DNA from 2 places in the Yinghuangia sp. YIM S10712 genome. Region 2 is predicted to be linked to the other one. Evidence: riboswitches for the same ligand, from Rfam matches in the RefSeq annotation. Region 2 holds a riboswitch; the other holds the start of a gene.

Region 1 (3,397 bases), on a different contig from region 2:
GAGTGCGCTGTGCACTCCGGCGCAGCCTGGTCGGCATCAACAGCATGGATGTGACCTGCGAGGATGCTGTACATGTCGGGCTCGCGGACTGATCCGGGCAACTGTGCACAGCCTGTGGACAACTGTTTTCCACAGGCTCTCCCCTGTGAATTTCGGGTCGTACGAATTTGCCCGCCCGCAACTGTCAGGCATCCTTCGGCGCAGCCTCCGGACGGTCGATGATGCGCAGCCACGTCCCGTCCGGCTGCCGACGGGCGACCTGGACCCGACCGCCTGTGCCGTCGGCCGGCTTGGTGGACGTTAGCGCCAGGTCGCCGTAGCGGACGGTGGGCAGCGGTTCCTCGACCGCGAACGGCTGCGTCGCGTACTCGACCAGGCGCTCGCAGACTGCGCGGATGGCCTCGCGGCCGACCGTGGTCGAACCGGGCGGGAACGCCAGCACTGCGTCCGGCTCGTAGAGCGCGGCGAGCCCGTCGGCGTCCTTGGCGTTCGCCCGCTCGACGAACAGGCGGGCCAGGTCCTCGGGCGTCTTCGCGGTCTCCCGCGCGGTGTTCGTCGGCCGGGTGTTCTTCGCCGGGGTATCCATGGTTCCTCCCTATGTTTTTCGAACTCCACCCTCCGCCGGTTCCCACCAGAAGTCCAAGAGATAGTCCGTATCACCACTAGAATTATTGGTTATGGAACTGCGTCAGCTCGCGTACTTCGTCGCCGTGGCCGAGGAACGCAACTTCACCCGCGCCGCCGAGCGCGAGCACGTGGCCCAGCCCGGTGTGAGCGCCCAGATCAGGAGGCTCGAACGCGAGCTCGGGCAGGAGTTGTTGGACCGCAGCGGCCGGGGCGTGCGCCTGACCGAGGCCGGCGAAGCCGTGCTGCCGTACGCCCGGGCCGCCCTCGCCGCCGTCGAAGGGGCCCGGTTCGCGGTCGACGAGCTGACCGGGCTCATGCGCGGACGCGTCGCGGTCGGCACCGTCACATCGCACAACGTCGATGTGGCCGCGCTCCTCGCCGCGTTCCACGAGGACCACCCGGCCGTCGACATCACGCTGGCCGAGGCGCACAGCGACGCCCTGGTCGACGGCCTGCGCGCCGGGGACCTCGACCTGGCGATCGTCAGCGTCGGAAAAACGGTCCCCGACGGCCTCGACTACGAGGTGGTCACCGACCAGCCGATCGTCGCGGCGGTCGCGCCCGACCACGAACTCGCCCCGCACGACACCATTTCGCTCGACACGCTGCGCGGCCGTCCGCTCATCAGCCTGCCGCGCGGCACCGGGCTGCGGACCCGGCTCGACGAGGCGTGCGCCGCAGTGGGTTTCGCACCGAGGATCGCCTTCGAGGCGGGCGCCCCCGAGGTGTTGGCCGAGCTTGCCGCACGCGGCCTCGGAATCGCCTTGCTGCCACGCTCGTTCGCGCTCACCCGCGCGGACCGGCTGTGCGCGGTGGCGATCGAACGCCCCGCCCTGCGCGGCCGTCTGGTCTTCGCGTGGCGCGCGGACGGCCCCGCGCGCCCGGCGGGACGGGAGTTGGTGGTACGGGCGCGTGCGATGGCACGCGCCGCGAAATCCGCCTGACGTTCCGTCACAGCCGCCCTGTGCCCTGCCGTCGGGATCAGCCGCACGCGCCCTGCTTGTACACCGTCCGCGGCGCCTGGTAATCGACCACCGTCACCAACTGCCCGATGTCGAAAGGCTCTCCGGGATTCACGGGGTACGCCAAGAACGCCTCGGAGCCGCCGCGCACCTGCACCATGATCTCCCCGACCAGCCTCGGGCCGACGCGCCCGGTCACCTTGCCCCGCATGCCGACCATGGGTTTTTTCTCGTCACGGCAGGCGGTGACGCGCAGTTGGGATCCCCCTCTGGTCCGCGGTCCCGGGCTGTGCGAGGGTGTATGTCGACAGATACACGGGAGCTCGGGGCATCGGGCTGAGAGGGCGCTGAGGCCGCGCCGACCGCAGAACCTGACCGGGTAATGCCGGCGTAGGGAGTTTTTTCCATGTCGACGCACCACTCGGCCCTGTCCGCCCAGGGCAAGGTCACCACGGGCGCCATCTCGCCCGCGCACCACAAGCAGTACCTGATCGGCTCGCGCGACGACCTGCGTGTGCCGGTGCGGACCGTCCACCTGACCAACGACGCCACCGTGCGGCTGTACGACACGTCCGGCCCGTACACCGACCCCGCGTACGAGGTCGACGTGCGCCGCGGCCTCCCGCCGATCCGCGAGGCGTGGATCGACGCCCGCTCCGACACCGAGAGGTACGACGGCCGCATCGAGGCGCTCGGCACCCTCCCCGGCACCGGGCCCATCCGACCGCGGCGCGCCCGCGCGGGCGAGACTGTCACCCAACTCGCGTACGCCCGCAGGGGGATCGTCACCCCGGAGATGGAATTCGTCGCCATCCGCGAGGGGTTGCCCGCCGAGACGGTCCGCGACGCCATCGCCGCGGGCAAGGCGGTGCTGCCGGCCAACATCAACCACCCGGAGATCGAGCCGATGATCATCGGCAAGGACTTCCTGGTGAAGGTCAACGCCAACATCGGCAATTCGGCGGTGACTTCCTCGATCGAGGAGGAGACCGACAAGCTGGTGTGGGCGATCCGCTGGGGGGCCGACACGGTCATGGACCTGTCGACGGGCGCCGACATCCACAGCACCCGCGAATGGATCGTCCGCAACTCGCCGGTCCCGATCGGCACGGTGCCGCTCTACCAGGCCTTGGAGAAGGTCTCCGGCAAGCCGGAGGAACTCACCTGGGAGCTCTACCGCGACACCGTCATCGAACAGGCCGAGCAGGGCGTCGACTACATGACCGTGCACGCGGGCGTGCTCCTGCGGTACGTGCCGCTCACCGCGCGGCGCAAGACCGGCATCGTCTCGCGCGGCGGCTCGATCATGGCGGCGTGGTGCCTCGCGCACCACGAGGAGAACTTCCTCTACACGCATTTCCGCGAACTCACCGAGATCCTGCGGGACTACGACATCACCTACTCGCTCGGCGACGGCCTGCGTCCGGGCAGCACCTACGACGCCAACGACGAGGCGCAGTTCGCCGAGCTCACGACGCTGGGCGAACTCGGGCGCATCGCCCGGGAGATGGACGTCCAGGTGATGATCGAGGGCCCCGGCCACGTGCCGATGCACAAGATCAAGGAGAACGTCGACCTCCAGCAGGAGATCTGCGACGAGGCGCCGTTCTACACCCTCGGTCCGCTCACCACCGACATCGCGCCGGGATACGACCACATCACCTCCGCGATCGGCGCGGCGATGATCGGCATGTGGGGTACCGCGATGCTGTGCTACGTCACCCCGAAGGAGCACCTGGGCCTTCCGGACCGCGACGACGTCAAGGCGGGGGTCATCGCGTACAAGATCGCCGCGCACGCCGCCGACC
Region 2 (3,397 bases):
ACGAACGCTGCGGGCACCTGGAGGCTGCGGTTCTCGCCGCGGCGAACCGCCAGGAGTTGGCGGTCCTTGAGGAGCTGGCGCACCCGGGTCACCTCGACGCCGAACATCTCGGCGATCTCGGGGAGGGTCAGCCACTCGTCGACAAGCTTTTCGATGGTGGTATCGGTCTCGCTCACGCGTTCCAGGATAGGAGAACGGGCCGACCCTGGCGGTCGGCGCGAGCCCCGCCGACACGCCCGCACCCGGCCGGATCAGCGGACGGTGCTCTTCATCGGCACGCCGGCGTCGGCGAACTTCGCCTTGTCGACCGCGGCCCCGGTCTGGACGAGTCTGCGCCCTTGGGCGAGGTCGCGCGGCCGGGCGACGGTCAGCAACGCCACCAGGGCGTCGCCCGCGAACCAGCCGGCCGTCCACGTGCCCTCGGGGCCGTGGCGCATCACCACGTCGTCGCCGGCCGGGTGGTGGCCGACGTACTGCACCATGCGGCCGAACTGCTCGGACCAGAAGTACGGCACCGGGTCGTACGCCGCGTCTTCGCCCAGCAGGTGTGCCGCGAGCGCGCGGGGCGCCTGGAGCGCGTTGTCCCAGTGCTCGACGTGCAGGCGCGTGGCGTAGCGCGCGGATTCGAAGACCGTGCAGTCGCCCACGGCGTACACGCCCGGCGCGGAGGTGCGCAGGCGGCCGTCGACGACGACGGCGCCCCGTCCGTCGAGGTGGACGCCCGAGCCGGCCAGCCACGCGGTGTCCGGCCGGACCCCGATGCCCACGACTATGGCGTCCGCCGGAAGCCTGGCTCCATCGGCCAGGTGCACCGCGCCGGGTTCGATGCGGTCGACGCGTGCGCCGAGCAGCAGTTCGACGCCGGCCTCGGCGTACCACGGCGTGAACCGCGCACCGATCTCGGCGGGCAGCGCGCCGGCGAGCGGTGCCGACAGCGCCTCGACGACGGTGGTGTGGCAGCCCGCGGCAGTCGCGGCGGTCGCGACCTCGGCGCCGATCCATCCGGCGCCCACGATCACGACGTGTGCGCCCGGCACGAGCGCCGTGCGCAACGCGCGTGCGTCGTCGATCGTCCGCAGGACGTGCACGCCGTGGACGTCGCCCGCAGCGGGCAGGTTGATCGCGCGCGAGCCGGTGGCGATGACGAGCCGGTCGAATTCGACCGGGCCGGCGTCGGTGTCCACGAAGCCGCCCTCGGCCCTGTCGCGCAGCCGTAGCCCGGTCGCCGGGCGCCCGAGCAGCAGTTCCACGTCCAGAGCCGCCCAGTCGGCGTCGAAGGTGGTGTCGTCGGTCTTGCCGGACAACACGTCCTTCGACAGCGGCGGCCGGTCGTACGGCCGGTGCCGCTCGGCGCCGAGCAACGCGACACGGCCGGCGTACCCGAGTTCGCGCAGCCCCAAGACTGTCTGCAGCCCGGCCATGCCGGCACCCACGACAAGCACGTTTTCCATGGCCCGGAACCCTAGGCCGTCCCCGCCGGCGCCGGAAGCGACCGGGGTAGGGTTGAAACCTCGCGGGAGCCCGGTGGGACCGGGCTGAGAGGGGAGCTGGCAGCTCCCGACCGTCCGAACCTGATCCGGGTCATGCCGGCGTAAGGGAGTGTCCAGCAACCATGGCTTCCACAAGCCCCCCGGCCGACGCGCTCGTCATCGGCGGCGGCGTCATCGGCCTCGCGATCGCGTGGCGCGCCGCGGTGCGCGGGTTGTCCGTCACCGTCGTCGACCCCGCCCCCGGCCGCGGCGCCTCGCACGCCGCCGCGGGCATGCTCACGCCCGTCTCCGAACTCCAATACGGCGAAGAGGCGCTGCTGCGCCTCAACATGGACTCCGCGGACCGCTACGCCGCGTTCGCCGCCGAACTGGAGGAAGCCTCCGGGCTGCCCTCCGGCTACCGCGCGTGCGGAACCCTCGCCGTCGCGCTGGACGCCGACGACCGCGCGGTACTCAAGGAACTGCACGCCTTTCAGGAGCGCCTGGGACTCGCCTCGACGTGGCTGACCAGCCGCGAATGCCGCCGCCTCGAACCAATGCTGTCCCCCGCGGTGTCGGGCGGCCTGCACGTCGAGGCCGACCACCAGATCGACAACCGCCGCCTCGTCGTCGCGCTGCTGGCCGCGTGCGAGCGGGCCGGGGTCGCCGTCGTGCGCCGCAGGGTCGCGGAGCTGGTGACCGACGCGGAACGCGCGACCGGCGTACGCCTCGACGACGGCACCGCGCTCACCGCCGCACAGGTGGTGTTGGCCGCCGGGTGTGAGACGAACCGGTTGCCCGGCCTGCCGCCCGGGGTGGTCCCGGCGATACGGCCGGTGAAGGGGGAGATCCTGCGGTTGCGGGTGCCGGAGGCGTACGCGCCCTTCCTCTCGCGCAATGTCCGCGGTGTCGTCAAGGGCGGCAGCATGTACCTCGTGCCGCGCGCGGACGGCGAGTTGGTGATCGGCGCGACCGAACACGAGCTGGACGACACCGTCGTCACCGCCGGTGGCGTCTATGAACTCCTGCGTGATGCCCATGAGTTGGTTCCCGGCATCACCGAACTGCCGCTCGTGGAGACGCACGCGGGCCTGCGCCCCGGAAGCCCCGACAATGCCCCCGTCATCGGCGCGACCGCACTGCCGGGCCTGATCGCCGCCACGGGCCACTACCGGCACGGCATCCTGCTGACTCCGGTCACCGCGGAGGCCGTGGCCGAGCTGCTCACGGACGGAACCGTGCCCGACGTCGTGCGTCCCTGGGGTCCGTTGCGCTTCGCGTTGGGTGACGCGTCCGGGGGTCGACCGCTTCAGGAGGTGTCCTGCGCATGACCGTACAGCCGATGGAGTCCGTCTCCGTCAACGGCGAGCCGCGCCCGCTCGCTCCCGGCACCACCGTCGCGGCGCTGGTCGCGACGATGACGAGTGCGACCAAGGGCGTCGCCGTCGCGGTCAACGAGCACGTCGTGCCGCGCAGCGCGTGGCCGTTCACCGTGCTGCACGGCGGAGACCGCGTCGAAGTGCTCACCGCCGTCCAGGGAGGATGACCACGTGACCACCCGGCAGACACGGGAGACAGTGTCCGCGACCGTTTCCGGTCCGGCGGACGACAAATTCGAACTCGGCGGCGAGATCTTCTCCTCGCGCCTGATCACCGGTACCGGCGGCGCACCCAGTCTGGACATCCTCGAGGCGGCGCTCGTCGCGTCCGGGACCGAAATGACGACGGTCGCGATGCGCCGGCTGAATCCGAAGACGTCGGGTTCGGTGCTGGACCTGTTGCGCCGCCTCGGCATCCGCCCGCTGCCGAACACCGCCGGCTGCTACACGTCCGGCGAGGCGGTTCTGACGGCGCGTCTGGCCCGCGAGGCGCTGGAGACCGACTGGGTCAAGGTCGAAGTGGTGGCGGACGAGCGCACGTTGCTGCCC

Evidence for each region. A riboswitch is a leader RNA that binds a small molecule or an ion and turns the genes downstream of it on or off. The one in region 2 is predicted to bind thiamine pyrophosphate.
Region 1: linked by a shared signal. The riboswitch ahead of thiC (phosphomethylpyrimidine synthase ThiC) and the one ahead of thiO (glycine oxidase ThiO) in region 2 are both predicted to bind thiamine pyrophosphate.

The regions. Positions count from the first base shown of each region.
Region 1 is NZ_JBPKBI010000001.1:124,397-127,793, forward strand. It holds gene ACRX5W_RS00650 (YybH family protein) at 185-586, opposite strand; gene ACRX5W_RS00655 (LysR family transcriptional regulator) at 678-1,571, shown strand; gene ACRX5W_RS00660 (hypothetical protein) at 1,609-1,809, opposite strand; TPP riboswitch at 1,895-2,003, shown strand; gene thiC (phosphomethylpyrimidine synthase ThiC) at 1,996-3,397, shown strand, end outside.
Region 2 is NZ_JBPKBI010000002.1:627,795-631,191, reverse strand. It holds gene ACRX5W_RS08150 (Rv2175c family DNA-binding protein) at 1-176, opposite strand, end outside; gene ACRX5W_RS08145 (NAD(P)/FAD-dependent oxidoreductase) at 252-1,451, opposite strand; TPP riboswitch at 1,504-1,616, shown strand; gene thiO (glycine oxidase ThiO) at 1,613-2,800, shown strand; gene thiS (sulfur carrier protein ThiS) at 2,797-3,015, shown strand; gene ACRX5W_RS08130 (thiazole synthase) at 3,047-3,397, shown strand, end outside.